2 linked regions of the Heyndrickxia acidicola genome follow. The protein of the gene in region 1 interacts with the protein of each later gene in a pairwise test. Links are inferred from orthologs where the notes say so. Each region holds a gene or a part of one and is shown on either strand. Other genes may lie near its edges. The genes, in order: lpdA and odhB.

Region 1 (16,018 bases):
GCATTGGCTGGTAGCTGTCAAATGTATGGTTCAGAATCCCGTAACCTCTTGTTAAAGTCAGGAACTCAGTAGTGTATCCAATTAATCCACGTGCTGGAACATTAAATACAAGACGGACTTGACCATTTCCGTTATTGATCATGTCAAGCATTTCACCTTTACGTGATCCTAAGGATTCAATGACGCCGCCTGTATACTCTTCAGGAATATCAATTTGCACACGTTCAACCGGCTCAGATTTTACACCATTAATGTTTTTAATGATAACTGTCGGTTTAGATACCTGAAGTTCAAAGCCTTCTCTTCTCATATTTTCAATAAGAATCGATAAGTGAAGTTCTCCGCGTCCTGAAACAATCCATTCATCTGGAGAATCAGTGTTGTCGACTCTTAAACTTACATCCGTTTGCAATTGTGAACGCAATCTTTCTTCAATTTTACGGGAAGTAATAAATTTACCTTCCCTGCCTGCAAAAGGACTGTTATTTACTACGAATGTCATTTGTAAAGTAGGTTCATCGATTCGCAGTGGTTGAAGAGGTTCCTGATGATCAATAGGTGTAACAGTTTCCCCTACATTAATGTCTTCCATTCCAGAAACGGCAACAAGATCACCTGAGTAAGCTTCTTCAATTTCCTGGCGCCTTAAACCGAAGAAACCAAACATTTTGGTAACACGGAATTGTTTGACTGTGCCATCAAGCTTCATAAGCGCAACCTGCTGCCCAACCTTCATTGTTCCACGGAACACACGGCCAATACCAATTCTCCCAACATAGTCATTATAATCAAGCAATGCTACCTGGAATTGAAGCGGTTCTTCTCTTGTATCTACAGGAGCTGGGATGTGTTCAACAATTGTTTCAAATAGTACCTGCATATTTTCATCCTGCTGATCGGAATTAGCACTTGCTGTTCCATTAACGGCAGATGCATAAATTACTGGAAATTCCAATTGATCTTCATTTGCATCAAGCTCAATAAAGAGCTCAAGTACTTCATCTACAACCTCTTCAGGACGAGCGAAATCACGGTCAATCTTATTGACAACGACAATTGGCGTTAAATTTTGTTCTAGAGCCTTTTTCAATACAAATCGAGTTTGAGGCATACAACCCTCATATGCATCAACCACTAGAAGTACCCCATCAACCATTTTAAGGATACGTTCTACTTCACCGCCAAAGTCTGCGTGTCCCGGTGTATCCATTATATTAATACGTGTATCTTTATATTGAATTGCCGTATTTTTTGCAAGAATCGTAATTCCTCTTTCACGTTCCAGGTCATTTGAGTCCATTGCTCTTTCAGCTACGTGTTCATTGGAACGAAAAGTACCTGATTGTTTAAGCAATTGGTCAACCAGTGTTGTTTTCCCATGGTCAACGTGAGCAATAATGGCAATATTTCTTAAGTCTTCTCTTCTATTCAAAATGTTTCCTCCTGCCTAAAAAGCAAAATCATTTAATTAGTATATCCACAACCTATATATTGTAACACACCTACTAGAAAATCAGAAACAATTTATGTAAAATAAGAGTAAAGGAGGCGCTCACATGAAAGAAATTAAGTGGATTTTCGTTCTTTTTTCCGTAGCAGCAGCAGCTGATATTATAGGAATTGGTATCGCAATAGCTGAAGAAAGCATTGTAGGCATTTTAGGCAGTATCGTACTTATAATTTTAATTATGGGATTCGGTTTCAAAACAAAGAAAAAATACAGGGAAGAAGGAAGGCTGTAAGAAAAGCGCAAGCGCCTTGCTCATCGGCGTACGAATTTCATAGTCTTCAACTGAGATAAAGGAAACACAGCGAGGCACTTCACGAGCTGATGTTGACTTATCGCAGGGAGGAGACGTAGAAATTCGCTAGCCGATAGGCGCTGGAGCTAGACAGAAAAGCGCAAGCGCCTTGCTCACCGGTGTACGAATTTCATAGTCTTCGACTGAGATAATGGACTCTGTTGTTTTTTAGCTCATTTTACAGTAAAGAAAGGAAACACAAGCAAACAAGTTTGCTTGTGTTTCCTTTCTTTACTGTAACCTTTCAGCGGAGCTGAAAGGCGTGTGAAACGGTAGTTTCGCACGAATGAGCTAAATAACGAGCAGTTTTCAATAAAGAATAGTCTACTTTCCTGGCTTTATTTTGAAATACCCCTCAGGAGATAATTATCCAAAATTTCTTTATGAAGTCCGGGCTTACATGCAAAAACAGAGCTTTTTTCCAGCATATTCAATGAATTACCAAAAACATCGGTAACCACCCCGCCTAACTCTTCAATAAAAATTTTACCCGCCGCAAAATCCCATGGGCAAAGTCGCATTGTTAAATAGGCGTCTGTTCTTCCCGTGGCCACATAAATACATTCCAATGCGGCTGAACCATAGGATCTCGTTGCCCTTATATCTCTCACAAGAGCATGCAGGTTCTCCACTGGGACCAATTTATTTGATAACAGCCAGGTTGCATTCATTCCAATAATGGCGTCACTGAGAGGCGGTTCCTCTAGTGGAGCAAGCCTTGTTCCATTAAAAAAAGCACCTTTGCCTGCTTCAACAGAGTATAACTCTTTTTGAACGACATCATAAATGTAGCCGAGCCTTCCAACCCCATTTTGATAAATTCCAATAGAAATAACAAAATTGCGTTGCTGGTGCACAAAATTAACCGTTCCATCAATAGGATCAATAATCCAGACAATCCCATCCATACTCTCTAATTTCTCACCATATCCTTCTTCTCCAAGTATATGATGATCCGGAAATTTAGATTGAATATTTTTTATGAAATATTGTTCTGTTTCTTTATCAATATTCGTCACTAAATCATTACGATCTGATTTCGTCTCTATATTCAATTCATTCTGAAATGATGCAGTAATTCGGTTTCCGGCCTCTTCTAACCAATGCTTAACGTATGTATCGATTTCATTCCAATTCATTTTAAATAGACCTCCATTTACCTACATCCATATATGTATTGTAACCATTAGATTAAAGGAAAGTTGCCCCTAATTCAAGTATATGGTTTTTTCCATGGCCATAAAAACGAACCCCATCTGCTTAGAAGGAACAGGGAGTCCGTCACAAATCCATATATAATTACTGGAATCCTTTTACATTGCTTTCATTTTCAATAATTCTTCACGGATTTTTTCTAGTTTTAATGTAGATTTTTTTTTCTTATCTTCGTTTTGTTCCTCCATGGCTTCAAAAAGGACAGCTAGCTCATAGTCCATTTCCAATCTCAATACCGCAATGCGTTGTTGATCAAATTTTTTCTTTTTAGAGGCATTCATTACTTGTTTCATGAACTTCACATCCCTTCAAGATTTAAATCACATAATATTCTGATATTATTACTTTTATAATATGCGTAACCTAAATTTGATGTAACAAAAATGTGTATACACCCATGATAATTTCTTCATGCGTTTGTTTATGAACCTTTAAAGCAATTATGATAAAATATCTAGTAAGTAACGAACACCTTTAGCTACAGGATGTTTTTGGAGGTATTGTAATGAGCTTTAATGGTTTAACAAATGAAGATTTTGATGTTTTCACATTGAATGGGCTTGAGGAACGCATGGAACAGATAAAACAAACCATTCGTCCTAAATTAGAATTTTTAGGGGATACATTTGCACCTGCTTTGAGCTCTTTAACCGGTATTGAAATGTTCCACCACGTTGCTAGACACGCCCGGCGTACGATTAACCCGCCCAATGATACTTGGGTAGCATTTGCCAGCAGCAAACGCGGCTACAAGATGCTTCCCCATTTTCAAATTGGACTCTGGGAAACTCACCTGTTTGTTTGGTTCGCCGTTATTTATGAAGCACCTTCCAAGGAAGAATTCGGAAAAAAGCTGGAAAATAATATTAGTAAAATACTGGATTCCATCCCAAATCATTATATGTGGTCAGGTGATCATATGAAACCTGATGCCATAAGGATGAGCGAAATGACTCATGATGATTTATTGTCGCTTTTCCGTCGTTTGCAGACCGTTAAAAAAGCAGAAATCCTTTGCGGCATCCAGATTCCCAGAGAGCAGGCAGTACGCTTAGATGGCAGTGAACTTGTTGATACAATTAATAGTGCGTTTGTAAATTTAGTACCCCTTTATAAATTGTCATAAACGTAAAAGACCCCCCAAAAAACGGGAGGTCTCATTTACATTTTTATCTTTTTTATTGCAGAGCCTGAGTCAGTTTCTTTCATTCTTTTTACCACCTGGTAAGCGGAATATCCGCTTGCCTTTTCAAATTCATTGCCATATTTCTTTTCTTCCGCCTTGCCAGGGACAATTTCTTTAAAGCGGCGGTATTTTGTTGAAAATTCTTCCCTTTCAATGCCTTTTTCATACGCTTTCTCTACTGCCTCATAAAATTGAATAACATCCACTACTTCTTCCGTAGTCCAATCCATAGAAAATGGATATTGGTATTCCATATTTTCACCACTTTCCTATTGTCAATAATCAAGGGGGAAACATCCATCATTCAGACCACTTCTCCCTAATCTGTTCCGCCTGCATGATCATTCTGGTAATTAATTCATCAACGGAAGGGATATCACGGATAAGTCCCATCACCTGGCCTGCCCACGCAAATCCCCCCTCCACATTATCATCATATATATAATTTTTATTAGCTTTCCCGCTTATGTAATCTTTTAATTCTTCATACCCACCCTGGCGATTTTCGATGTCCACAATCTTCTCCGTCCAACTATTATGAAGGGCTCGTGCAGGGGCTCCAAGTGAACGCTTAATAATAATCGTATCATTTTCCGATCCATTCAGCAAAGCCTGCTTATAAGCATTTCCAGCATGAATACATTCCTTCGTCGCTATAAAACGTGTCCCCATTTCAATACCTTCCGCACCCAAACTAAGTGCAGCCATGAACCCTCTCCCGTCTCCTATGCCTCCTGATGCAATCACTGGAATCCTTACTGCATCTGCAACCTGAGGAATCAGAACCATTGTGCCCGTGTCATTTTTCCCAAGGTGCCCTCCCCCTTCATGTCCAACAACCATGACAGCATCTGCCCCTAATTCTTCAGCTTTTACAGCCTGCCGTTTTGCGGCAACAAGGACCAATTTTTTTGCATTGCTTCCCTCCATTTGTTTAAAAAAAGGTGCAGGGTTGCCACCTGTAACAGAGACTACAGGCACCTTTTCTTCAATTGCCACATTTAGAAGGTCTTCAAAAGGCCTCCCATGCTGACCAATGGCATAGTTAACTCCAAACGGCTTATCCGTCAGTCGTTTCACCTTCCTTATCTCTTGTCGCAGAGCTTCCGGTGATTCAAGCGACATCGCAGTAATTTGGCCAAGTCCCCCAGCATTGGAAACGGCGGCAGCAAGTTCAGAATACGCAAGATAGGCCAATCCGCCTTGAATTATGGGATATTTAATATTTAAACAATCTGTTACACGTGTTTTCCATTTCATCTTTCTCACTCCTTTTTTAAGGTCCCTATTTTTTAGAGAAATTAGCCCTGAGGTGATTAGAGACGATATTAGAAATCCCTCAAGAATAACGCTGAGTCGTCTCCCTAACTGCCCGCTAAAAAACATACGGCTTAGCTAAAATCAGATCGCAGTGAACAGAGCCTGTTAAAAAGTAACTTCTATGTTATCATAATTAATTCCTCTTTAGGTGAAAAAACTATTTGCAAGGGAATTGTAAGATGCTATAATTCATTTGTTTTCTTTTTTTAAATGTCTTTGAATTAATATACTGTTTTTATACAATAATCAGGTGTATGCCGATTTACAGATCCTTTTTTTAAAAAATCTAAAAAAACACAGACACATCAATCATATTTAACAGTTCATCGGCCATCAAAATAAGTTATTACAATTATTTTCCATCAACATATTTATGAATAATCCTTTATTATTATTCTTATATAATAATGTTCATGGAATTAGAACTTTTACTCAGAAAAAGAGGTGCAGAATTATTGTCACAATTTGAAACTCCCCTGTTTACAGGACTTAAAAAGCACGCTAAAAAGAACCCTGTTCAGTTTCATATACCCGGTCATAAAAAAGGCTCAGGAATGGATCCTGAGTTCAGAGAATTTATTGGAGAGAATGCCCTATCAATTGATTTAATTAATATTGCACCATTGGATGATCTTCATCAGCCAAAAGGAATGATTATGCAGGCACAGGCATTGGCTGCTAAAGCATTTGGGGCTGATTATACTTTTTTCTCTGTTCAAGGTACAAGTGGAGCTATTATCGCTATGGTTATGTCAGTATGCGGACCAGGAGATAAAATTATAGTTCCTCGAAATGTTCATAAATCTGTCATGTCGGCAATTGTCTTTTCAGGAGCCATTCCTGTGTTTATACATCCTGAGGTTGATCCGAAGCTTGGAATATCACACGGAATTACCACAGAATCCGTTTCTAAAGCCTTGGAACAAAACCCTGATGCCAAAGGAGTACTTGTTATTAATCCAACCTATTTTGGTATCTCTGCAGACTTAAAACAGATTGTTGAAATTGCTCATTCTTATCATGTTCCTGTACTCGTAGATGAAGCACACGGCGTGCATATTCATTTTCACGAGGAGCTTCCTGTTTCAGCTATGCAAGCAGGTGCAGATATGGCAGCTACTAGTGTTCATAAGCTGGGTGGTTCCTTAACACAAAGCTCAATATTAAATGTTCGCGAGGGTCTTGTATCGCCAAAACATGTCCAAACCATTTTGAGCATGCTAACGACTACTTCCACCTCCTATATCCTTCTCGCATCATTAGACGCAGCCAGAAAACGGCTTGCTACAGAAGGACATAAATTGATAGAAGATACTATTCAACTGGCTCAGTCTATCCGCAAAAGAATTAATAAAATTGACCGCCTATACTGTGTCGGTGAAGAAATATTAGGAACAAAATCAACTTATGATTATGATCCAACCAAATTGATTATATCGGTTAAAGATCTTGGAATAACAGGATATGATGCTGAAAAATGGCTTCGGGAAGCTTATAATATTGAAGTAGAGCTTTCAGACCTGTATAACCTGTTGTGCATAGTTACACCTGGAGATACCGAAAGAGAAGCTGATATTCTTGTTCAAGCATTAGAAGAGCTGGCTAAGCAATTTTCCAACTATGCAGGAACGGTTGACATTGAAGTTCTGCTGCCTGACATCCCTTCGCTTGCATTAACCCCGCGAGATGCATTCTATGCAGAAACAGAAGTAGTTCCTATTGAGAAATCGGTTGGAAGAATTATTGCGGAGTTTGTCATGGTTTATCCTCCTGGCATCCCAATCTTTATTCCTGGTGAGATTATCACGGAAGATAATCTTATTTATATTCAAAAGAATTTAGAAGCAGGACTTCCTGTCCAGGGGCCTGAGGATTATGAATTAAAGACACTTCGGGTCATTAAGGAACATAAAGCAATTCAATAATTAAAGTTCATGCAGCTTGCTCATCTGCGTACAGATTTCGTAGTCATCCATCGAGATAAAGGAAACACAGCGAGGCCGTTCACGAGCTGATGTTGACTTATCTTATTGAGGGGACATAAAAATCCTATAGCCGATTGGGGCGCTGAAGCTAGACAAGAAACAATATTCACAGGTTTAGCATTTTTAAAAAAGCGGATGATTTTGTCATCCGCTTTTTAGTGTAATAGGAATTAGATTATATAACCAGCATATCTACAAATCCTCAAAAAACAGAAGCACCTTAAAAGGCGCTTCTCCCTAAAAAGTCCCCTATTCCTCTTCTTTCGTATCCGTACAAGTACAGCAGTTAGAATATAGTATGGTTACTTTCTCATCTTCAAAATGGTCAATTGTAGTATTACATGATTGGCAGACAATAATCCCCATCAGTATACTCCCCTCCCGTTTGAAAGCGTTTTATTTTGTTTCTTTAATAATAATATAACACATTAAATATTTCAAGCCTAAATTGTATGTCACATTAAATTAATTAGTGTCTATTTTCAATTATGATAAGTCTCTGCAAGATATCTATGCTGATAACAGCCCGTTTTTAAAAAGACTTCAATCATGATGAAATAGGCAGAGGCAATACTTGCTGAAGAAATAATTGAAGCAATCCATATGTGGCTAAGCTTGCACCGGTAATAACAAGTGTCTGACGATTGGACTTCAAAATACTTCTGGCTAATAAAAAGGCTAAGTAGAAAAAAGCTGCAAACATCAGCACTTTGTAAACTGTATGATCCCTATGTGATAACCATTCCGCTAATTTAAACCCGCTCCAAATCATCAATTGAAATATAAAGGCGACATATTTTTTCATCTTCTCACCATCATTTAATGAATGACTTCATTTTCTTATTAATATATGCACTAGCAAGAAGTTTTTAAAACCTGTATTTTTTTTACAAAAACGGATGGCGTCTGATTATAGGTTGCTAGCAAATGACGCGCAGTCAGAGAGGTTTGCTCTTTAAGCTCTCTGACTGCTTATCTTATGGCTCTTAAGACGAAAGCGCATAAACTGAAGATTAAAGAGCTGAGAAGGCTTGATCATCGAGTCAGGCATATGAGGCGTCCTTACTTCTTATGAACGGCTTGGCTAGACCTCTGGAGGCATTAAACTGGACAAATCTACGCGGAATACAATTGTTTAACAAAGCGCAGATTGAAAGCCTCGACTGATAGTTAAAATGTTTATTATGCTCATTACAAAAAAGTCATGAAGACCGTCCTTTAGGGTGTCGAAACACAAAATGGGATTCATCCCAACTGTAAAGGACTCTAACTATTTGCTACCTTCCCCTAAGGGCCTTCATCCTCCCCTTGGAGTACTCTACCCACTGGTTACTTCCTCCAAAGTTGACTTCATCCACTAGACAAAGAACTTTTACAAAGGGATTACCTCCAAAAGTATCAAATTCACCCACTCGAAAAATCAAGCAAACGAGTTAAAAATCAGCATAAAAATAAAAAGGCATCCTTGTTCAATAGAACAAAAATGCCTTTTTCATTAATAGTATAAGCTTATTTCAAAATGTGAATAGGTGAACCTAGAGCTACCTCAGCAGCTTCCATTGTAATCTCGCCTAATGTTGGATGAGCATGGATTGTCATGGCAATATCCTCTGCGGTCATACCCGCTTCAACAGCAAGGCCTAATTCTGCAATCATATCAGATGCGTTTGCTCCAGCAATTTGCCCCCCAATAACCAGACCATCTTCTTTTCTTGTAACAAGTTTAAGGAATCCGTCTGTACTGTTAAGAGCTAAGGCACGTCCATTTGCGCCGAATGGGAATTTAGCAGTAACTACTTCAATTCCTTCTTCTTTTGCTTGTGCTTCTGTATAACCAACTGATGCCAGTTCAGGTTCAGAAAAGACCACAGCAGGAATTCCTAGATAATCAATTTCAGATGGATGGCCAGAAATAGCTTCAGCTGCAATTTTTCCTTCATAGGATGCTTTATGAGCTAATGCAGGTCCTTCTACAATATCACCGATAGCAAAAATGCTGGAGACATTCGTACGGCACTGCTTATCAATTTTCACAAGACCACGTTCTGTTAATTCAACACCAGCTTGTTCAAGGCCGAGTTCATCCGTATTTGGTCGGCGTCCTACTGTGACAAGAACGTAATCTGCTTCAACTGTTTTTTCTTCGCCTTTTACTTCGTATTTTACAACTACTCCATTATCGCTTTCCTCTACGCCTTTAGCTAAGGCATTTGTTACAATATCCACGCCTTTTTTCTTAAGGTTACGGGAAACAAGTGAAGTCATTTGCTTTTCGTAAGCCGTTCCCAAAATTTCTTTGCCGCCTTCAAGAATTGTTACTTGAGTGCCAAAGTTTGCATAGGCAGTTCCAAGTTCTACGCCAATATAGCCGCCGCCAATGACTACAAGCTTCTCAGGAATTTCTTCAAGCGCAAGAGCCCCAGTTGAATTAATTACACGCTTTGTATATTTAAATGTAGGAAGCTCGATTGGTCGTGATCCTGTTGCAATGATAGCATTTTTGAATGTATAGGTTTGAGCTGACTTATCGTCCATAACACGGAGAGTATTTGCATCAACGAAATATGCTTCTCCTTTTACAATGTTGACTTTATTTCCTTTCAAAAGACCATCAACACCGCTTGTTAATTTATTTACGACACTTGCCTTCCACTCTTGTACCTTTGAAAAGTCAACTTTTACATTTTCAGCCGTAATCCCGATATCGTCGGAATGCTTTGCTGTTTCGTATTTATGAGCAGCTGATATTAATGCTTTTGAAGGAATACATCCTACATTTAAGCAAACACCGCCGACATTTTCTTTTTCGACAATTGTTACCTTTTGTCCTAATTGTGCAGCACGGATCGCCGCAACATATCCCCCTGGTCCCGCTCCAATTACTATAGTATCTGTTTCAATTGGAAAATCTCCTACTACCATTTGTTTACGCCTCCATAAGTAATAATTCAGGATCGTTCAGCAAACGCTTGATGTGGTTTAGTGCATTTTGTGCAGTTGCTCCATCAATCATTCGATGATCAAAGCTCAATGATAATGCTAACACAGGTGCTACCACAATTTCACCATTTTTTACTACAGGTTTTTCAGCAATTCGACCAATTCCCAATATAGCCACTTCCGGATGGTTGATGACAGGTGTAAACCATTGGCCTCCTGCAGAACCGATATTGGAAATGGTACAAGATGCACCCTTCATTTCATTGGCAGACAATTTGCCATCTCGTGCTTTGCCTGCTAGTTCATTAATCTCACTGGAAACAGAGAAAACGGATTTTCTATCGGCATTTTTCACAACAGGAACCAGCAAGCCGCGATCTGTATCAGCTGCAATTCCAATATTGTAATAATGCTTATGAATAATTTCATCGTTTGCATCATCGATGGAAGTATTTAAAGCTGGATATTCACGCAGTGCACTTACCAATGCTTTTACAACATAAGGTAAGAAAGTAAGCTTAATGCCTTTAGCTGCAGCAACTTCTTTAAATTTCTTACGATGTGCAACGAGTTTTGTAACATCCACTTCATCCATTAATGTAACATGAGGAGCTGTATGTTTAGAATTTACCATAGCTTTGGCAATGGCTTTTCTAATACCGCTCATTTTCTCACGTGTTTCAGGGAATTCGCCTTCTGGGATTGGTGCTGGAGTCGGAGCTGCCGCCGTCTCAGGTGCTGTTTTTTGAGCTGCTGCTGCAGCATTTTCAGCTGGAGCTTGTTCTTTTCCTCCACCATTTACAAAGGCATTGATGTCTTCTTTTGTTACACGCCCATTATCTCCGGAACCTGCAACCAAACGAATGTCCACACCTTTTTCACGCGCATATTTTCTAACTGAAGGCATGGCAATAACTCTGCGGTTTGGATCTGCTTCTTCAGCAGGCTTTACTGATTCCTGAGATGTTGCTTCAGGCTGTACCGCTTCTTTAGCTGCTTCAGCTGGTGCTTTTTCTTCTTGTTTTGGCTCTTCCCTCTCGTCAGAACCATGGTCACCTTTAAATTGAAGGTTTTCATATCCTGGTGCATCAAATTTAACCAGTACGTCACCTACAACTGCAACCGTTCCCTCAGCCACAAGTACATCTTCAACCGTACCTGCAACAGGTGATGGAATCTCCACAACGGATTTATCATTTTGTACTTCACATAGTACATCATCTTCATCCACTTTATCGCCTGGTTTTACAAACCATTTAACAATTTCACCCTCATGGATACCTTCACCGATATCTGGCAATCTAAATTCGAATGACAAGGTTTTCGCCCTCCTATAACATTAAAATTATTTAACGAAAGCTCCGTTCATTTTGCCTGCTGATTTTCACTCACCTTTGAGTCAAAATCAACATTGTGCCTTAGCAGAGCCAAACTGAAAAAGAAGAACGAGGGACTTCAGTTTAATCTTCCATAAGCCAAGTACTTTACATACCCTGCTTATTACTTTATAAACCAGCCATATAGTGAGACTTGCCTGAAAGGAATCAATCAGTCAGGCCTAAGCTCATCTGAACAGGTCCCTCGTTTTTAGTCAATTGTATTTAATTAAAAAGTAAGAACTTTTTTAGCTGTTTCAAGAATATCTTTATAGTTAGGAAGCCAAACTGTTTCAGCTTGTGAGAAAGGATAAACAGTATCTGCAGCAGCAACACGAAGTACAGGTGCCTCAAGGCTTAAAATAGCCCTTTCATTGATTTCAGCTACCACATTCGCAGCAATTCCAGCCTGTTTTTGTGCTTCCTGCACAACGATTGCACGATTTGTTTTTTCCACAGAAGCGACAATCGTATCAATATCAAGAGGGCTTACTGTTCTTAAGTCGATCACTTCAGCAGAGTACCCTTCTTTTTCAAGCTCTTCTGCTGCTTTTAATGACTCGTGAACCATTGCGCCATAGGCAATGATAGAAATATCTTTACCTTCACGCTTTACATCCGCTTTTCCAAGAGGAATCGTATATTCTTCTTCCGGCACCTCTTGGCGGAAGGAACGGTATAATTTCATATGCTCAAGGAAAACAACCGGACTTTGATCACGAATTGCTGAAATTAACAAACCCTTTGCCTCGTAAGGTGTGGATGGAATAACCACCTTCAACCCTGGAGTTTGTGCCATAAGCCCTTCTAAACTGTCGGCGTGAAGCTCTGGAGTATGTACTCCTCCTCCAAATGGTGCACGAATTGTAATCGGCATTTCATAATGTCCGCCTGTACGGAAACGGTAACGCGCCATTTGGGCAGCAATGGAATCCATAACTTCATATACAAAACCAAAGAATTGAATTTCAGGAACGGGACGGTAGCCTTCGAGAGCAAGACCGATTGCAAGACCGCCGATACCTGATTCTGCAAGAGGCGTGTCGAATACACGCTCTTCACCGAATTCTTTGTGAAGACCTTCTGTCGCACGGAATACGCCGCCGTTAACGCCAACATCTTCACCGAATACTAACACGTTTTCATCATTTTTTAATTCTGTACGTAACGCGTCAGTAATTGCTTGAATCATTGTTAATTGCGCCATGGCTTATTTCGACTCCTTTGCTTTGTATATTTCAAGCTGCTCTTTTAAATTATACGGAAGCTCTTCCGCCATAATTGAAATAAGGTCAGATACCTTTTGTTTTGGTGCCTGGTCAGCTTTTTTAATCGCTTCTTTAATATCTTCTTTTGCCTGTTCAATTACTTCGTTTTCTTTCTCTTCATTCCATAGGCCTTTTGCCTCGAGGAATTTACGGAAACGAACCAAAGGATCTTTTTTCTCCCACTCATTATCTACATCTGCAGTACGATAACGGGTAGGATCATCTCCTGACATGGTGTGAGGGCCGTAACGGTAGCATACAGTTTCAATAAGGGTAGGTCCCTCTCCATTTACAGCACGATCACGAGCATCACGCACTGCTGCATACACTGCCAGCGCATCCATTCCGTCAACTAACACACCTGGGATTCCTGCAGCAACTGCTTTTTGAGCAATTGTTCGTGCTGCTGTTTGTTTTTCACGAGGAGTTGAAATAGCAAACTGGTTATTTTGAACGATAAAAATAGCAGGTGCTTTATATGCGCCGGCAAAGTTAATACCTTCGTAGAAGTCCCCTTGAGAAGATCCGCCGTCTCCTGTATATGTAATGGCAACTGTATTTTTGCCGCGTTTTTTAATACCTAAGGCTACACCAGCAGTTTGAACATATTGCGCACCAATAATAATTTGCGGCGGCAGAATGTTTAAACCCTCAGGAAGCTGCATTCCTTGATAATGTCCTCTGGACCATAAAAAGGCCTGGTATAATGGAAGGCCGTGCCAGATTAACTGTGGAACATCCCGGTAGCCAGGTAAAATAAAATCATCACTTTCCAATGCAAAGTGTGAAGCCAGCTGAGATGCCTCTTGTCCAGCTGTTGGAGCATAGAAACCTAAACGCCCTTGGCGGTTTAAGGAGATTGAACGCTGATCTAGAATTCTTGTATAAACCATCCGGCGCATTAATTCTTGAAGCTGTTCATCTGAAAGATTTGGCATTTCAGATTCATTTACAATTTCGCCTTCTTCATTTAAGATTTGGAACATCTCAAATTGTTCTTCAATCGTTTCGAGCGTTTTTTTCGCATCGAATTGTGCCTTCTTCGTTTTAGAAGCCATTGAAGCCACCGATCCTTTCCCTCATAAATATATTGATGATTGATTACATACAAAAAATAGGATGCCCAAATTACATTGCGGCTACCACGGCAAATCCCGTTAATCGAAATGATTCATGCATTTACCACTACATTTTTCCACTATTATATAAAAAGCAAACGAAAAATTTTCAAATCTTTTATCGATTAAACTGTATCAATCAAATCACCTATTAAACTAATACAATAATATTCACAACATAATTAGAGTACCTGAATATTTTGGGTCCGTCAATTCATAAAGACTCCTTTTTCTTTACTTTTTCGCTAAAAATCTCTCCTCTGTATTACTATCTGTACTAGTGTAAAATCTCAACTGTTATATATTCATGAAAACAGTTACAAAATAAAACGCCCCAGAAAAGAAAACGATTTCTTTTCTGGGGTTGGAAAAATGAATTTTCTATTCTCCCTGACTCATGTTTAATCCAGCATTTTTATAAAAACTTTGTTTTTCATTATTAAACAATTGTGTTTTTGCATTAAAATCCTCATTCGATTTCATCACTACTGCGAATGCTACATTTGTTTTATCAATCTGCTTTTCAAACAAATCAATATTTAAGGACTTATTTAAAAGCATTTTATATACATTTTCATCAAGATAAAGACCTTTTTTGTAGGAATCAAAGAGGTGATTATGAATTTTATACCGTTCTTCCATTGTTTGATAGAGTTCTGTAACTTCTTTTTTTCTTTTAATGTTGTTAATTTTGGAAAGCGGGTCTTTTATTTTGTCAAATTCTCTTTTTGAAGCAAGGATAGAAACCTGCTCTTTACTCATTAGCACTTTGCGCTTCTGAAGATTGCTTAAGGCAGCCCTTGACAATGCACTTACCCTTTTTTCATTTTTCATTCCTGCATCCATAATTTCTTTAAACAGAACACTTTCTTGCGATTCCATTTCTTTTAGTGGCTCTTGCTGCTGTTCGAAGGTTTTTTCCTTCTGCATTGATTCCTCCAGAATACGATAAACCTTTTCCTCCGGGGTAACATTCTGGCATCCCGCTAAAATGATTGCTGCAAAAAAGCAAAGAATACTAATCCGAATAATGACCACGATATACCCTCTTTTCGAAACTGACTTCATATACGAGTATAAATTCAAATTCTAAATTAGCTCAGTTCCTGCATCTTGTCCAAATTTTAAGTGCTTAAAGCTTCTTAGGAGAATACTATGCATTTTCAAAAAATATATGACCATTTATTCGAAATTATTTTTATTTTTCCCATTTAAAACAAGAGCCTTTGTTAATGGACTCTGTTGTTTTAGAACTTTTATCTGAAATGAAAATGCTAATCAAATTTGCCCCTTGGCGCTTTCTTAACTTTGTTGCTATAGGACACAGTAATATCATTTAATATATATTTTTCAGTATTAAACTTGGGAATAGCACACGAAAAGATGCAATGAAGACAGACCCCATACGGAATGATTTTTTGTACGTAAAGCAGCAATCTATGAGAAAACAGCCTTTTTCAAACAACCCTTTTTTGATATTCTATACACTAATAAGGCTTAAATGGGGGGAAATATTTATGATTACCATGAGAGATATTATACGGGACGGCCATCCAACATTGCGAAAGATTGCTGAAGATGTGCCCATGCCTCCTTGTGAGCAGGATCAGGGCATTCTTAAAAGTTTGCTTGAGTACGTCCAAAACAGTCAAAATCCTCAGATAGCTGAGCAATATGATTTACGCCCCGGTGTTGGCATTGCCGCTCCTCAAATTAATATTTCTAAGAAAATGATTGCAGTTCAAACAAAGGATGAGAATGGACGCTTAAAAAGCTTTGCAATGTTCAACCCTAAAATTATCAAGCAT
Region 2 (15,889 bases), 1.1 Mb from region 1 along the record:
CGTTGATATCATTTTGAAAATGCAATTGTAAACCATGCTATAAAAACTCCATTTTCTGTTTAAAATATAATGCCATAAAATTTTTAAAATGTCTCATTAACCCTTAAAATAAAAATAACTGAAGGGGATGATTCCCGATTTTAGTTAAACTTGGTTCTAAGCAGGTGATAGATAATGAAAAAGATACTTTTAGTTGAGGATGAAAAAAATCTGGCAAGATTTATTGAATTGGAATTAAAGCATGAGGGTTACGAAATCAAAGTGGCCTACGATGGACGTGAAGGATTAGAAGCTGGTATTAATGAACAATGGGATGTTATCCTATTGGACTTAATGCTTCCAAGCCTTAATGGACTTGAAGTATGCAGAAGGATAAGGGCTGAAAAAGAAACTCCTATTATTATGCTTACAGCCAGAGACAGCGTAATGGACAGGGTATCCGGACTTGACCACGGTGCAGATGATTATATCGTTAAGCCTTTTGCTATAGAGGAATTATTGGCGAGGCTGAGAGCGATTTTCAGAAGGATTGAAAGCAAGGATGTAAAGACAAGCTTCACCACTTTTACTTTCCGTGATCTTGTAGTTGAAAAAGAAAGCAGGGTTGTGAGAAAAGGAAATGAGATTATAGAAGTAACAAAAAGGGAATACGATCTTTTGCTCACATTGCTTGAAAACAAAAATATCGTGATGACGAGGGAAGCATTGTTGAATAAAGTGTGGGGTTATGAGACCGAAGTTGAAACAAATGTAGTAGATGTGTATATAAGGTATTTGCGGAATAAGATTGATACACAGGGTGAAGACAGCTATATTCAAACGGTTCGCGGAACCGGGTACGTGATGCGCGAATGAGTCATATACAAAAATGGGTTAAAAGAAGTTCTTTAAAAGTTAAATGGTCCATTGGTGCAAGTTCTGCCATCTTTATCACATTCTTCTTATTTAGCTGCCTTCAATACAATTTTATCAGTAAATGGCTTCTTCATGAGGAACAAACCAGTGTGAATGAAGTACTGGATGAATTGGAAAACAGGGGACCATTTATCACAATGGATGATTTATTGGACAGCAAGGATATCATTAAGCAGGTAATGGAGAAGGACCAAACCATTCGAATTCTGGATAAATCTGGAAAGGAGCTTCTGTCTGTAAAAAGCAAGGATTCTTCCCCATTTTATATCCCATTTCAGCCTGTTTCAAAGAATACCACCGTTTTAATTAAAACCGATAAAGATGAGATTTATGTAGGACGTGGACCTATTCATACGAGGAAATTCAGCGGTTATGTAGAAGTGGTCTATCCTTTATATACCTACCACCGCCTCATGCGCAATTTATTAGTTGTCATGGCATTTTTTGGTGCCATCTCTCTTGTATTGAGCGGCCTTTTTGGATTTATCATGGCTAAAAATTTTTTAAAGCCTTTGCAGAAGCTTGCTTCTGCCATGCAAAGCATACGGAAAAAAGGGTTTCAAGCCAGAATGGAGCCAAACGGTTCAAACGATGAGCTGGGGGACTTAACGAATATCTTTAATGAAATGATGGATAAAATCGAACTGTCCTTTATCCAGCAGAAACAATTCGTTGAAGATGCATCACATGAATTGCGTACACCCGTTCAGATTATGGAAGGGCATTTGAACCTATTGAATCGATGGGGCAAAAATAATCCAGATATACTGGAAGAATCCTTATCCGCCTCCTTGCAGGAATTGGATCGTATGAAAAAACTTGTACAGGAGCTATTGGACTTATCGAGGGCAGAGCAGCCGAACCAGATTATAAGGGATCAAAATACTAATGCATTGCACAAATTGCAGCAAATCATAAAAAACTTTGAACTTATTCATGAAGATTTTATTTTTAATTTGCATTGTGATCCCAAAATGGATACGGATGTAAAAATAAATGAAAACCATTTTGAACAAATTATGATTATCGTTCTGGATAATGCCGTTAAATATTCAGATGATGTTCAGAAGGTTAATATAACGCTTAAAGAGGAAAATCAATTCCTTCATATTGATATTCAAGATTATGGAGTCGGTATTCCTAGTGTGGATTTACCTAATATTTTCCATCGTTTCTACAGGGTTGATAAAGCTAGAAGCAGGGAAAAAGGAGGGAATGGACTGGGCCTTGCCATTGCCAAGCAAATTATTGAGAGTTATTCAGGCAAGGTTTACGCTAGGAGCAAGGTAGGGGAAGGAACCACAATTACCTTTATATTGCCGAAAATACGATAAAGCCGATGATGAACAATCATCGGCTTTTTTGTGCATCTTAAAAGGTAAGTAAGTCAGGCCATGGCTGAAAAAAAGGGATTTTTGTGCTTTAAAGCAAAAAATGGGTCAGGCCCCTAAATATTGGTTTGTCTGTTATCGTCTTTCCGATACATCTACTTCTGTGTATTGCATATCTGTATTTTTAGGCATTTTGATTTCCAATATACCATCCCTAAATTGTGCAGTGGTACCTTTTTTCTTTACAAGGCACGGCAAAGTAATAATTTGCCGTTCACCCTGGGAAGGTATATTTTCAAGAATTGCCTGATTTGAAGTGTGGAAGATTCGAATCTGTTTTGCCCATTCTTCCTCTTTTAATGGAACACGGACAAAAATATCATCAAACGTTTCAAAAACAGCGGCTTGAATTGTTTGCTGCTGAACTCCTCTAGTGTCCTCCATTTGCTGTTCACCTTGAGGCTGCTGTTGAAACATGGACGAGGCATTTTTCATTAGACCATCCTGATTAAAAAGGCCCTGCCATTGATCAGGCATCACTTGGGAGAGCATGTTTTGCACATGTTTTTCAATATCTTGAGGTTTGATTTGACCCATCCAGTTGGATGATTCCTTATTAAACGGGAACATATTCCAAGGAAACATGTGAATCCTCCCTTCTTAATGCATATAAACATTTAAAATAGTGTTAGAAAATTCCGATTCAATAAATGCGCAATTTAGAATTGCCGCTATTAATCATTTCAGTATATGCTTCATGAAAACGGAGTGTTCAATTAGACCGGGCTATAGAAAGAAAAGAGCACAGTTGATAAGGGAAAGTAACAAATAACAGCATGTGGAATATCATAACGGTAAAGTTGTAAGACGGGAAAAGATGATATGATGAGAACGGCTCAGTTAAATTTCTTTGTTGAAATCAACAGGTTATTTTAACAAAGACCACCATCATAATAAAATCCGCACCATTACTCATGAAAATTTGTCCTTACTCCCATAACGAGAAGGTAATTATTATTAACAGAGGTCAGTTTGGCTTGATGTTTCAAACTCGCAGAAATGATTATTTTAGGGTAGCCATTAGAAAAAAGAGAAATTTATCAGCAAAAGATTTTGATTTTGCTGGAATAAGTAGTAAGATAAATATGGAAATTTTTAATGATCTAAGAAGGCAGAGAGTAAGCGGTTCATTTTTCGACTATTTTGTCCAAATATATTCTCATGGATGTGGAAATAAGGGAAATGAGCAGCTGTTCATTCATTTTTTAAAAAAATAAGTTTTACACCTTTAACTTATTACATTACAGTGATAAAATTGTCATTGTAAGCGTTATAGCTTATCCTTTTTATTATCATTACATAATTTTCTTTTCTGCAATCGCTAATCTTTTTTCGACAATTATATTGCAGAAAAATATTAAGGCTTAATGGCTGGAGGTTTTTCAAGATGAATCAACAAGCATCAAGAGGATTCTGGGACCGATTTTCAGGCCCCAACCTTGGGTATGTCATGGAGGTTTACGAAAATTATTTAAATAGTCCTGATAGTGTAGATCCTGAAATGAGGGCGCTTTTTGAACAATGGGGAGCACCAGTAGTTTCAAACTCGTCTGAATCGACACACGGGCAAGCAGATGTATCTTTCCAACTGCCTGCAAATCCAACGATGACCAGCAAAATTGTTGCTGCAGTCAAGCTGGCCGACAATATCCGTGCATACGGTCATTTAGCCGCGGATATTTATCCTTTGAATGATCGTGAAAAGGATACCAGGCGGATTGAATTAAGTGAATTTGACCTGACTGAAGATGATTTAAAACAAATATCTCCTTCCTTTATCTGTCCAGATGCACCTGCTGAAGTGACAAATGGATTGGATGCGATTAATTACTTGAAAGAAATCTATACAAAGAAGCTCGCGTTTGAATTCGACCATGTTCATAACATTGAAGAAAAACACTGGCTTCTTCGTACTGTTGAATCTGGAAAAGTAAGCCCTTCCTTTAACAAAGACCAGAAGCTGAAGATTTTAAAAAGGCTGGCACAAGTGGAAGGTTTTGAGAAGTTTGTCCACCGGACGTTTGTAGGGCAAAAACGTTTCTCCATTGAAGGTCTTGATACTCTCGTTCCTTTAATGGAAGAATTAGTGAGCTCTGCTGTGCAAGCGGGTACAAAAACAGTGAATATCGGCATGGCACACAGAGGACGTCTGAATGTGCTTGCACATATCCTGGAAAAACCTTATGAACTCATTTTTGCTGAATTCCAGCATGCACCAAATAAAGATTTGATTCCTTCAGAGGGTTCGATTGGCATTACGTATGGCTGGACAGGCGATGTAAAATACCACTTAGGTGCTGATAGGCGTTCAAATCAGGAAAGCACTTTGAATGCTAGAATCGTATTGGCTAATAATCCTAGTCATTTGGAGGTTGCCAGCCCTATTGTCGAAGGTTATACTCGCGCTGCCCAGGATGATCGTACAAAAGCTGGTTACCCTGAACAGGATACAGAAAAGGCTTTTTCAATCAGTGTGCATGGAGATGCTGCTTTTCCTGGAGAGGGAGTAGTCGCTGAAACCCTTAACCTTGATCAGTTGGAAGGCTATAGCACTGGTGGTTCTGTTCATATCATTTCCAATAATATGATTGGATTTACTACAGAAAGCTATGATTCACGATCTACCAAATATGCTTCTGATACGGCAAAAGGATTTGAAATTCCAATAGTTCATGTAAACGCGGATGATCCCGAGGCTTGTATATCAGCTGCCATGTTTGCCTATGAGTACCGTAAGAGATTTAATAAGCATTTTATGATTGACTTAATAGGTTACCGCCGTTTTGGCCATAACGAAACAGATGAACCGATGACGACAAATCCAACCATGTATAACCGTATTCATAAGCATTTAACGGTTAAATCTCTCTATGCTGAGAAACTGATCAGCGAGGGAGTTATAAGCCAGGATGTGTTGAAACAGATTGACCAGGATATTGTCGATTCATTGCAAAAAGCGTATGATTTGGTACCTGGTAAGGAAGAAGATCCAGATATCACCATGAATCCTCCAGAATATGTCGTGAATGGCTTCCCTGAAATGAAAACATCCATTTCGGAAGAAGAATTGCGTCAGTTAAATTCAGAATTGGTCAATTGGCCAGAGGACTTTAATGTATTTAAAAAGTTGGGAAGAATCTTAAAACGCAGAGAAAACATCTTTAACGGAGAAATGAAGATTGAATGGGCACACGCAGAAGCACTAGCTTTTGGAGCTATTCTGCAGAGCGGCACCCCAATCCGTTTTACAGGACAGGATACGCAGCGTGGAACTTTTGCTCAGCGCAACCTCGTTCTTCATGATGAGAAAACAGGGGAAGAATATATTCCGCTACATCATATTAAAGATGCATGTGCTTCTTTTGCCATTTATAACAGTCCATTGACTGAGACTGCAGTTGTAGGTTTTGAGTATGGATACAATGTTTTTTCGCCTGAAACATTGGTCCTTTGGGAAGCGCAATTCGGAGACTTTGCCAACGTGGCTCAAGTAATGTTCGATCAGTTCATTTCTGCCGGCCGTGCAAAATGGGGGCAAAAATCAGGTCTTGTTATGCTGCTTCCACACGGATACGAAGGACAGGGACCAGAACATTCAAGTGCAAGGCTGGAAAGGTTCCTACAATTATCTGCTGAAAACAACTGGACAGTTGCAAATGTTTCAACTGCAGGACAGTATTTCCATATCCTGCGCAGGCAGGCTTCCATGCTTAAGGAAGAAGGAATTCGTCCGCTCGTAATCATGACACCAAAAAGCCTTCTGCGCCATCGCTTAGCATCTGTTGAACCAGAAGCCTTAACAGAAGGAAAATTCTTGCCGGTGGTTGAAGAATCGGGCTTAGGCTTGAAGAAGAATAAGGTAGAGAAAATTGTCCTTTGCAGTGGAAAGGTAGCCATTGATCTTGAAGAAAAAATTCAAGATCAAAAAGCTGAATTGGATTGGCTTCATGTATTAAGGGTAGAAGAATTATATCCATTCCCAGAGGAAGAAATTAAAGGCATTCTTTCACAATATCCAAACCTCAAGGAGCTTGTTTGGATGCAGGAAGAACCGCAAAATATGGGTGCTTGGACATTTGTGGATCCTTATCTTCGTGATATGGCTCCATCAGGTGTGACCCTCAATTATGCCGGACGTCCAAGAAGATCAAGCCCTTCTGTAGGAGATCCGCTTGTCCATAAGAAAGAGCAAGCTAAACTGTTGAATGATGCATTGGCGAGGTAACACTCATTGTAAAATAAATTGATAAATATAAAGGCTTTTGAATTAAGGGAGGATATCATCGTGGCTCAAATAAAAGTGCCTGAACTAGCAGAATCTATTACAGAAGGTACCATTGCTCAATGGTTAAAACAACCAGGCGATCAAGTCGAAAAAGGGGAATACATTGTCGAGCTAGAAACCGACAAGGTAAATGTTGAAGTGATTTCTGAAGAAGCAGGGGTAGTGCAAGAGCTTAAGTTTGAAGAAGGCGATACTGTTCAGGTAGGAGATGTAATTGCTGTTGTTTCCGAGGGGGGAGCTGCACCAGCACCTGTGGCTCAGGAGCCAAAATCGGAAGAACCAAAACAAGAAAGCCGGCCTGTGGAAGTGAAACAGGATGCTAAGTTTGACAAGGAAGAAATAGCTCCCGAAACAGACAAAAAGAATCGTCCGGTTGCTTCTCCGGCAGCACGCAAGCTTGCTAGAGAAAAAGGCATTGATTTAGGACAAGTTCCAACTATAGATCCTTTAGGCCGTGTAAGAAAACAAGATGTAGATGCTTATCAAAATCAGCCAAAACAAGAATCCAAATCTGCTGGCCAGTCAAAAGCTCCAGTTGCGGCTTCAGTGGAAGATGGTAAGCCTGTTGAACGTATCCGCATGTCTCGCAGACGCCAAACAATTGCAAAGCGTTTAGTTGAAGTGCAGCACAATACAGCGATGCTGACAACATTTAATGAAATTGATATGACCAACGTTATGGCTCTGCGTAAACGCAAAAAAGATAAATTCTACGAAGATCATGATGTTCGGTTAGGATTTATGTCCTTCTTTACAAAAGCAGTCGTAGCTGCATTGAAGAAGTATCCTTATGTAAACTCAGAAATTCAGGATAACGAATTAATCCTTAAAAAGTATTATGATATCGGTGTTGCTGTCTCAACTGAGGAAGGATTAATCGTACCAGTTGTCCGTGATTGCGATCGCAAAAATTTCGCTGAAATTGAAGGTGAAATCGGAGAACTTGCTAAGAAAGCACGTGATAATAAACTGGCTTTGAGCGATCTTCAAGGCGGAACTTTCACGATCACGAACGGTGGAGTATTTGGATCATTATTTTCTACTCCAATCATAAATGGCACGCAAGTAGGAATTTTAGGTATGCATACCATTCAAACACGTCCTGTTGCAATAGATGCAGAGCGTATGGAAAATCGCCCAATGATGTATGTTGCCTTGTCCTATGACCACCGAGTGATTGATGGAAAAGATGCTGTTGGTTTCTTAGTCACGGTTAAAAAGCTACTTGAAAATCCAGAAGATCTATTGTTGGAATCTTAAGGATTAGAAAGATAAAAGCAGTTTCTGGTTTCAGAGACTGCTTTTTTCCTGCCTTTTACATAAGGGAAAGAATTCTTCCCTTTGATCTATGAGCAAGACTGCTAACTTCAAAAAAAAACGTGTACTTTTGGAAGTACACGTTTTTTCTATTTACTTTAATTCAACTCATCATCGAATAACAATAGGATTTAAACCGCGCTTCCGAATTTCAGATTTTAACACTTCAATCCACTCATGATCTTGACCTTTATTTTTCGCGTCTCGATAGGCTGCTACCAACATTTCATTACTCATAATTTTCATGTTACAACCTCCTAGTGGAATTAATATTTTCTATATTTTTAAATAATAATACATTGTTTATTGAAAAAAGAAAAGGGTTTTTTGCAAAAAAATCAAAAAAATATTAATATTGTCGAAAAAAATAGAAAAAACGTAATGAAATTGTATTTGAATATTCGGAAATATATGTTAACTTAATTCTAGGGTATGCTGTTGTTTGAGACAGTGAGTAATGTTGAAAAGGAGATTTACATATGCCGGTACTATTAAATAAAACAATTGGGCAGCTTCTGGAGGAGAGGGCTGAACAACACGGTGATCGCGAAGCGGTAGTTTATGCAGATCGGAATCTTAGATGGAGCTATAAAGAATTCAATCAAATTTGCCGTACGGTGGCAAAAGGGTTAATGGGATTAGGGATAAAAAAAGGTGAGCATATTGCAATATGGTCTTCAAATAAACCCGAATGGCTCGAATGCCAATTCGGAACAGGCAAGATGGGAGCTGTTTTAGTCACAGTTAATACGGATTACCGTACAGCTGAATTAGAGTACCTCCTACGGCAATCTGATGCGACTACCATTATATTAATGGAGCAGTTTCGGAACGTGTCATATATTGAAATGCTCTATGAAATTTGTCCGGAAATAAGGACAAGTAAACCAGGGGAATTATCGTCTGAGAGACTGCCTTTATTAAAAAATATCATTATACTTGGTGAGCATGCATATCCAGGAACATATTGCTGGAACGATATTATTCATCTTGGTCAATTAGTAGAAGATAGCGAGCTGGATAAAAGACTTAATGACTTAAAACCTGAAGATGTGATCAATATGCAATATACCTCCGGAACCACAGGATTTCCTAAAGGAGTCATGCTCACTCATTATAACATTGTAAACAACGGCTTTAACATAGCAGAGTGCATGAAGTTAACGGAAATCGACCGACTTTGTATACCGGTCCCATTTTTCCACTGTTTTGGCTGTGTTCTCGGAACGATGGCCTGTGTATCTGTCGGAGCTGCCATGGTACCTATTCAAGAGTTCAGCCCTAAAGAAGTGCTGCAGGTGATACAGGATGAAAAATGTACAGCATTGCACGGTGTTCCTACTATGTTTATTGCAGAGCTTAATCTGCCAGATTTTAATAGCTATAATCTTTCTTCCCTCAGAACGGGCATAATGGCAGGTTCTAATTGTCCAATAGAAGTAATGAAAGATGTAATGAATAAAATGGGGGCAAATGAAATAACTATTGTATATGGTCAAACGGAATCTTCTCCCGGCATTACCCAAACACGGACGGATGATTCTATTGAAATAAAAGTGGAAACAGTGGGGCGTGCCTTGCCGTTGGTAGAAGTAAAAATTTGTGAACCCGGCACCAATAGAGAAGTGCTTTATGGCGTACAAGGAGAGCTCTGTACGAGAGGGTACCATGTGATGAAAGGTTATTATAATAACCCCCAAGCCACAAAAGAGGCAATTGACGAGGAAGGCTGGCTTCATACGGGAGATCTTGCGGTCATGGATGAAAACGGTTACTGCAGAATTACCGGAAGATTAAAAGATATGATTATTCGAGGGGGTGAGAATATTTATCCGCGTGAAATAGAGGAGTTTATCTATCAGCATCCAAAGGTACTCGATGTACAGGTAATTGGTGTTCCGGATGAAGTGTATGGAGAAGAGGTAATGGCTTGGATTATTCCGAAGCAGGGTGAAATTCTTTCGGTCCAGGATATTCGGGAGTATTGTGCTGGAAGAATTTCTAGACATAAGATTCCACGATTCATAGAATTTATAGATTCTTATCCTATGACAGCTTCTGGGAAAGTTCAAAAGTTTAAATTAAGAGTGGAATCAAAAAAGGTTTTGGCAAGATAATAGGTTTAATAACCAGCAGAAATATTAATTTAAGGATGGAAGATGCCAACAAGGACTGCCGGAGTGGATTACAAAAAAACTGATGAAGAGTACCTATTTAAAGTGATATAAATTTGGAAATTCCATTTCCAGTTGGTATTTAGAAGAAAACAATTTACTGACATTAAAGAGAATAATAAAAAATAGTCTGGTATTTTAACCAGACTATTTTTTGTTGTTTTTATTTCATAGAAATCCAGACACTCTTTACTTCTGTATAATTGTCTAATGCATACGAGCCCATTTCACGTCCAATACCAGATTGCTTATAACCGCCAAATGGAGAACCGGCATCAAAGACATTATAGCAGTTTACCCAAACTGTACCGGCACGAAGGCGGTTAGCAATATAGTGAGCGTTAGCAACATCTCTGGTCCACAGACCCGCAGCTAATCCGTATTCACTGTTGTTAGCACGGTCAATGACCTCATTTATATCATCATATGGAAGGGCAGCTATTACGGGCCCAAAAATTTCTTCTTTTGCAATCGTCATTTCATCCCGAACATCAGCAAAAATAGTCGGTTCTACGAAATACCCTTCTTCTCTAGGTCTCTTTCCGCCTGCTAGTAGCTCAGCCCCTTCACTTAACCCTTTTTCAATATAATGAAGTACACGGTTTTGCTGTTCGCTCGAAACAAGCGGCCCCATTTCGGTACCAGAGTCCAGGCCGGTACCCTGCTTTATGTTTTTAGCATGAGATGCCATGTCCGCAACAACATTATCAAAATGCTTTTTCTGGATAAAGACACGAGACCCTGCACAGCATACTTGGCCTTGGTTGAACATAACACCATTTAATGCTCCAGGAATGGCTTTCGTTAAATCAGCATCTGGCAAAATAATATTTGGTGATTTTCCCCCTAATTCCAAGGTAACCCTTTTCAGTGTTTTGGAAGAACGTTCCATAATCAGTTTTCCTACTTCAGTTGAGCCGGTAAAGGCAATTTTATCTACAAGAGGATGGTCAACCAGCGGCTGGCCGGCTGATTCTCCAAATCCAGGAACGATGTTGATGACCCCAGGAGGGAATCCCACTTCGTTTACTAATTCTGCTAAGTATAAAACGGAAAGAGGGGTTTGTTCGGCAGGCTTTAAGACGATTGTGCAGCCTGTTGCAAGAGCGGCACCCATCTTCCACATAGCCATTAATAATGGAAAATTCCATGGTATAATTTGACCAACAACTCCCACCGCTTCATGGCGTGTGTAGTTAAAAAATGGTCCGCTTACAGGAATGGTTTGACCGGTGATTTTTGTAGTCCAGCCTGCATAATACCTCATATGTTCGATAGCCAGAGGAATATCTGCATTGGCTGTTTCACGAATTGGCTTTCCGTTATCCAGCGTTTCCAACTGTGCGAGTGCTTCCTTATGTTCTTCCATAAGGTCTGCCAGCTTATACATCAATCTGCTCCGTGAGGCAGCACTCATTTTTGACCATTTTCCTTCATCGAATGCTTTCCGTGCTGCTTTAACCGCAAGGTCAATATCTTCTTTGCCAGCTTCGTAGAGGGTGGCTAAAACTTCTCCAGTTGCCGGATTAGGTGTTTGAAAGGTTTTTCCGGAGACACTTTCGACAAATTCACCATTAATAAAGAGTTTTTTCGTTCCCTGTAAAAACTTTTCTACTTTCTCGTTGATTTGAGCAGTTGCTTGATTCATCAAATATCCCCCTTAAGAAAAAGTAATGGAACAAAAGCAGCATTAACAGGATATGTAACAATCCTGTATTGATAACGCTTACAACAATATCCTACAGGTTAATGTTCTTGAATTCAACATAATTGTCTTAAATATTATGAAAATTTTTCGGGGAATTTTTTGTTTCTTCGACATAGTTTTATTCTTTAATTATTTTCAATAGGTAAAAAGAAGTGCTTTTTAGCTTTTTATTTTTTTTCTGGCATATTATAATGTAGGTGGATAGGTATAGTTCTGATATAAAAAGGGAAAAAACGAGGGGAATTAGATGATTAATGAGAGAATGGCCTTGAAAATGAGATTAGAACAATTAAATGGTGCAGAGATTCAAGTCATTAAAGAATTTCACCTGGAAAGGCAAAGCATATTTAAGAGATTGCGTGAACTTGATGAAACGAATTCAGATTTTGTTATCAAATTAGAGGATCTGACAAAAGAAAAAGAGGCTGCTAAAGAAGAAACAAAAACGGAAGATAGCCAGCTAAGAGAAAGAAAGTTGCGCATTGGACGGCCATCACGAAGAAGTAAATCCAGTAAGATGAGAGAAGCTGCTATCCGTATTTTAAAAGAACATCGCGAACCGTTAAAAGGCTCTCAGCTGCAAAAAATGATCGAAGAAACAACAGGTTTAAAAATCGCTAATATGACTACTTTTATGAAAACCGTGGAAAAGGCAGATGCAAATATTCAAAAGCCTTACCGTGGGTTGTATCAGTACATGGCGCAAAGATAAAAAGACAAAAAAAATCCGGAATCATTATCCGGATTTTTTTGTCTTTTTAATTCAAACTTCCTACTTATTTTTCGAACCTTTTACTTGGGCAGCAGGTTGTGTCTGGTAGAATTTTTTTGAAATGTAGGTTTGGATAACCAGAAATCCTCCACTTACAGTCCAGTAAAGCGGCAGGGCAGCAGGGGCACTAAATGAAACAAATAAAATCATAATTGGAGATAATAAACCAATAAATTTCATTTGTTTTTGCTGTTCTTCAGGCATTCCAAGCAATGAAATTCTGAATTGGAAGAAGTAGATGATTCCGGCAATAATCGCCATAGCAATGTCTGCTTTTCCAAGACTGAACCATAGGAAGGAATGGCTTGCAATTTCACTCGAACCACGAATAGCATAATAAAATCCCATTAAAATCGGCATTTGAATGACAACAGGAAGACATCCCATGTTAAGAGGATTTACACCGTGTTTACGATATAAGCCCATCATTTCTTGTTGAAGTTTCATTTGCTCTTCTTTGGATTTTGCTTTTTTGATTTTTGCTTGAATAGCATCCATTTCCGGTTTTACTTTGTCCATCTTTTCTTTCATTTGCTGCTGATTTTTAAATGTTTTTAATGTAAGCGGCATTAAAATCAAACGGATAATCAGCGTAACAACCACAATTGCAAAACCATAATTCCCGCCAAGGACATGGGCTGTATAATGGATAGCAGAAGCAAATGGGTTTACAAAGTAATGGTGAAAGAATCCATTGTTGTTGGAAGTGCTAGTCGGTTTACTTTGCGTGCAAGCAGAAAGAAGCAGCAGGACTACTGCTAACAAAAAAGATAATCGTGTAAAACGTTTCATCAAATATCCCCCTTAGAATGATAAATAGTTTAGATGATAATGGATACAAGATGGGCTGGATCTTCCTGAGGGCAATCCTTACGCCTTACACACTGTATAATCCACAGAATAATGGGATGGTGATTTGGACTTTTCTGCAGATCTTTTTTCTTTTCGCCATTAATCATTAACGAGCTGGGATTTGTATACAGATAGGATGATGGCTTGAAAATAAATCGATTGCAAATATAAGCAAGTCCAATTGCCAGAATAATACTGACATAAAAGGAACAAATCAGCGGATCATTTGTGAAATCAAGAATATATTGCATTGAATTACTTCACACACCTTATGTACACATTAGAAAAGAAGTATACCGTATTTTCTTACATTTTACAATGCATTGTTACTATTTTATCATATACTTATGAAGCAATCCATGGTTTCAGATTTCTTTATATTATTTGACGCATCACAATGATACAGAATATAAACAATTTAGTATAATAAACCAATACTTCAGAATTAACTGCAAGGAAGGGAAGAGAATATTCATTTATGGAAGATCTTAAAATTGATTTATCTCCAGCAATAAAAGAACTGATATTTAAACGCACTTCAAAAGAAAATGTTACGAAGGAAGACAAGAGCTTAATAGGCAAGGGTGGCTACATTCCTTCTGATGATTCTATATTTAGTGATGCATTGACAGCGCTTCTTTTAGGAAAGAATGTGCTGCTAAAAGGGCCGACGGGATCCGGTAAAACAAAGCTTGCTGAAACACTTTCTGCAACTCTTGACCAGCCTATGCACAGCATTAATTGTTCAGTGGATTTAGACGCTGAAGGGCTTTTAGGGTTCAAAACAATCCATCAGTCAGATGGCAAGAGTGCCATTGAATTTGTTCCTGGTCCAGTTGTGAAAGCAATGGATAATGGACATCTCCTATATATAGATGAAATTAATATGGCGAAACCAGAAACATTGCCTATATTAAATGGTGTTTTGGACTATAGAAGAATGATTACAAATCCTTTTACAGGTGAAGTTGTCCATGCAGATCCCAATTTTGGTGTCATTGCAGCAGTAAATGAAGGCTACGTGGGGACAGTGCCGTTGAATGAAGCGTTGAAAAATAGATTTGTAGTCATTGAAGTTCCATATATTCAAGGCCCTACATTAAAAACGGTTTTACAAACACAAAGTGCATTAAAGGATGATTCATTACTTGATACATTCCTCTTGCTATCACATGATTTAATTACACAGGTGCAAAATGGACAAATATCGGAGGAAGCGGCTTCTATAAGGGCATTGCTTGATACATGTGATCTTGCAGTCTACTTGCCGCCTCTTCGAGCAATCCAAAGGGGAATTATTGACAAGCTTGAAGATAACCGTGAAAAAGCCGCCGTAAAAAACATTGCTGAAACGCTGTTTGAGTAGGAGGCTAGGGATTTATATGGAGCGATTTATACAATTTAATGATGATAAAATTGACTCCATGCTGCTCATGGAGCTCGAGGACTTGGCTAAAACCTTAACCCGTGACAAGGAATATGAAGTCCGTTTTAGTGTTCATTCGTATTTGGACAAAAAGGAAAAGAATATCTATATCAGCCACTTCTGGAATCATAGGCCAGAAGAAATTATGAGAGCAGGCTTGAAAAGCGATGTGTTTCTAAGAGCAATAGGGAATTTCGGTTATTCCGATACCGAGGAATCCAAACGCTATTTACATCAAATAGAAAAAACGCATTTAAAGCGCTTTGCAAAACAGCTGTTTATGATGATGGAAGATGCCCGTGTGGAAGAACTGAGCAAAAAGGAAAGACCCGGAATCAAGAAAAGCTTCAGCATCCGCCGGACGGTTTACCGAAACTATTTTGCATCACAACGAAATACAAACCTAGTAAAAAGTATTCATACAGACGCCCTTTTTAATACGATTTATTTGATGTTATTTTCTGAGTCTCCACTTGAGGAAGTGCCATCCATCCTGCCTTCTGTTGACATGGCTATGCCTTATATTAAAAGCCAGGTATACAAATATTACGATGCGAAATCAACAAACAGCATCGCAAAAATCTGCTTAGAGCTTGTTGAAGTGCTTTCAGATATCATAAGCCCTGATATGCTGAATGAATATTTTCATTTTCCAGATTTAACAGCGGAGGATAAGGAGAATGGATTGGATTTTGATGATTTAAAAAGAAAGGATCCGCTGCAAAATAAGGATGTTTCATCTAAAGAAAAAAGCGGTGAAGAAGAAATTTTTGAAGAGGAAATGAGAACCTGGCATAGAGAAACCAGTGATATGAGCAAAAGCTTTCTTCAGTTTGATCTCGACCAGGGGACTCAGACCGATTTGCTGGGAGAAGGAGTACGAGAGGGGGAAGCGGGAGACCAGGCGCTTGCCATCGTTCAGGGTTCTATGCAAAAAACCGCCAAAAATGATTATTCTAAAATGGAGGCGCAAAAGCAAAAGAAGGACGATACCGGAACGGACAGAACAGAATATGGAAAAGAAAATAAATATGCTGTTTCTATTCAAT

The links.
Region 2: the proteins of lpdA (region 1) and odhB interact in binary tests that used the Escherichia coli proteins (3 or more experiments, as listed by UniProt). The link is inferred for Heyndrickxia acidicola from one-to-one orthologs.

What each region holds. Positions count from the first base shown.
Region 1 is NZ_KV440953.1:1,856,390-1,872,407, forward strand. What follows is about bases 8,225-11,216. They hold lpdA (dihydrolipoyl dehydrogenase), read right to left. Parts: upstream 10,431-11,216; coding sequence 9,018-10,430; downstream 8,225-9,017. Other genes in these bases: A5N88_RS08745 (hypothetical protein), read right to left, coding at 8,225-8,313; A5N88_RS08755 (dihydrolipoamide acetyltransferase family protein), read right to left, coding at 10,435-11,216. In the rest of the region: translational GTPase TypA, read right to left, coding at 1-1,432; A5N88_RS08710 (YlaF family protein), read left to right, coding at 1,557-1,742; A5N88_RS08715 (inositol monophosphatase family protein), read right to left, coding at 2,141-2,941; A5N88_RS08720 (YkzI domain-containing protein), read right to left, coding at 3,116-3,310; A5N88_RS08725 (YktB family protein), read left to right, coding at 3,523-4,143; A5N88_RS08730 (UPF0223 family protein), read right to left, coding at 4,179-4,457; A5N88_RS08735 (NAD(P)H-dependent flavin oxidoreductase), read right to left, coding at 4,504-5,463; A5N88_RS08740 (aminotransferase class I/II-fold pyridoxal phosphate-dependent enzyme), read left to right, coding at 5,979-7,448; A5N88_RS24260 (GapA-binding peptide SR1P), read right to left, coding at 7,758-7,874; more of A5N88_RS08745, read right to left, coding at 8,056-8,224; more of A5N88_RS08755, read right to left, coding at 11,217-11,766; A5N88_RS08760 (alpha-ketoacid dehydrogenase subunit beta), read right to left, coding at 12,054-13,031; pdhA (pyruvate dehydrogenase (acetyl-transferring) E1 component subunit alpha), read right to left, coding at 13,035-14,150; A5N88_RS08770 (YkyA family protein), read right to left, coding at 14,592-15,248; def (peptide deformylase), read left to right, coding at 15,728-16,018. UniProt on the Escherichia coli protein: Lipoamide dehydrogenase is a component of the glycine cleavage system as well as of the alpha-ketoacid dehydrogenase complexes.
Region 2 is NZ_KV440953.1:790,345-806,233, forward strand. Bases 5,859-8,721 are described here. They hold odhB (2-oxoglutarate dehydrogenase complex dihydrolipoyllysine-residue succinyltransferase), read left to right. Parts: upstream 5,859-6,591; coding sequence 6,592-7,851; downstream 7,852-8,721. Other genes in these bases: A5N88_RS03705 (2-oxoglutarate dehydrogenase E1 component), read left to right, coding at 5,859-6,531; sda (sporulation histidine kinase inhibitor Sda), read right to left, coding at 8,020-8,154; A5N88_RS03720 (AMP-binding protein), read left to right, coding at 8,388-8,721. Outside these bases: A5N88_RS03685 (response regulator transcription factor), read left to right, coding at 175-855; A5N88_RS03690 (HAMP domain-containing histidine kinase), read left to right, coding at 852-2,249; A5N88_RS03695 (Hsp20/alpha crystallin family protein), read right to left, coding at 2,382-2,891; more of A5N88_RS03705, read left to right, coding at 3,694-5,858; more of A5N88_RS03720, read left to right, coding at 8,722-10,025; A5N88_RS03725 (aldehyde dehydrogenase family protein), read right to left, coding at 10,246-11,730; A5N88_RS03730 (Rok-like winged helix domain-containing protein), read left to right, coding at 12,065-12,502; membrane protein insertase YidC, read right to left, coding at 12,563-13,354; A5N88_RS03740 (hypothetical protein), read right to left, coding at 13,384-13,665; A5N88_RS03745 (ATP-binding protein), read left to right, coding at 13,893-14,780; A5N88_RS03750 (vWA domain-containing protein), read left to right, coding at 14,797-15,889. UniProt on the Escherichia coli protein: E2 component of the 2-oxoglutarate dehydrogenase (OGDH) complex which catalyzes the second step in the conversion of 2-oxoglutarate to succinyl-CoA and CO(2).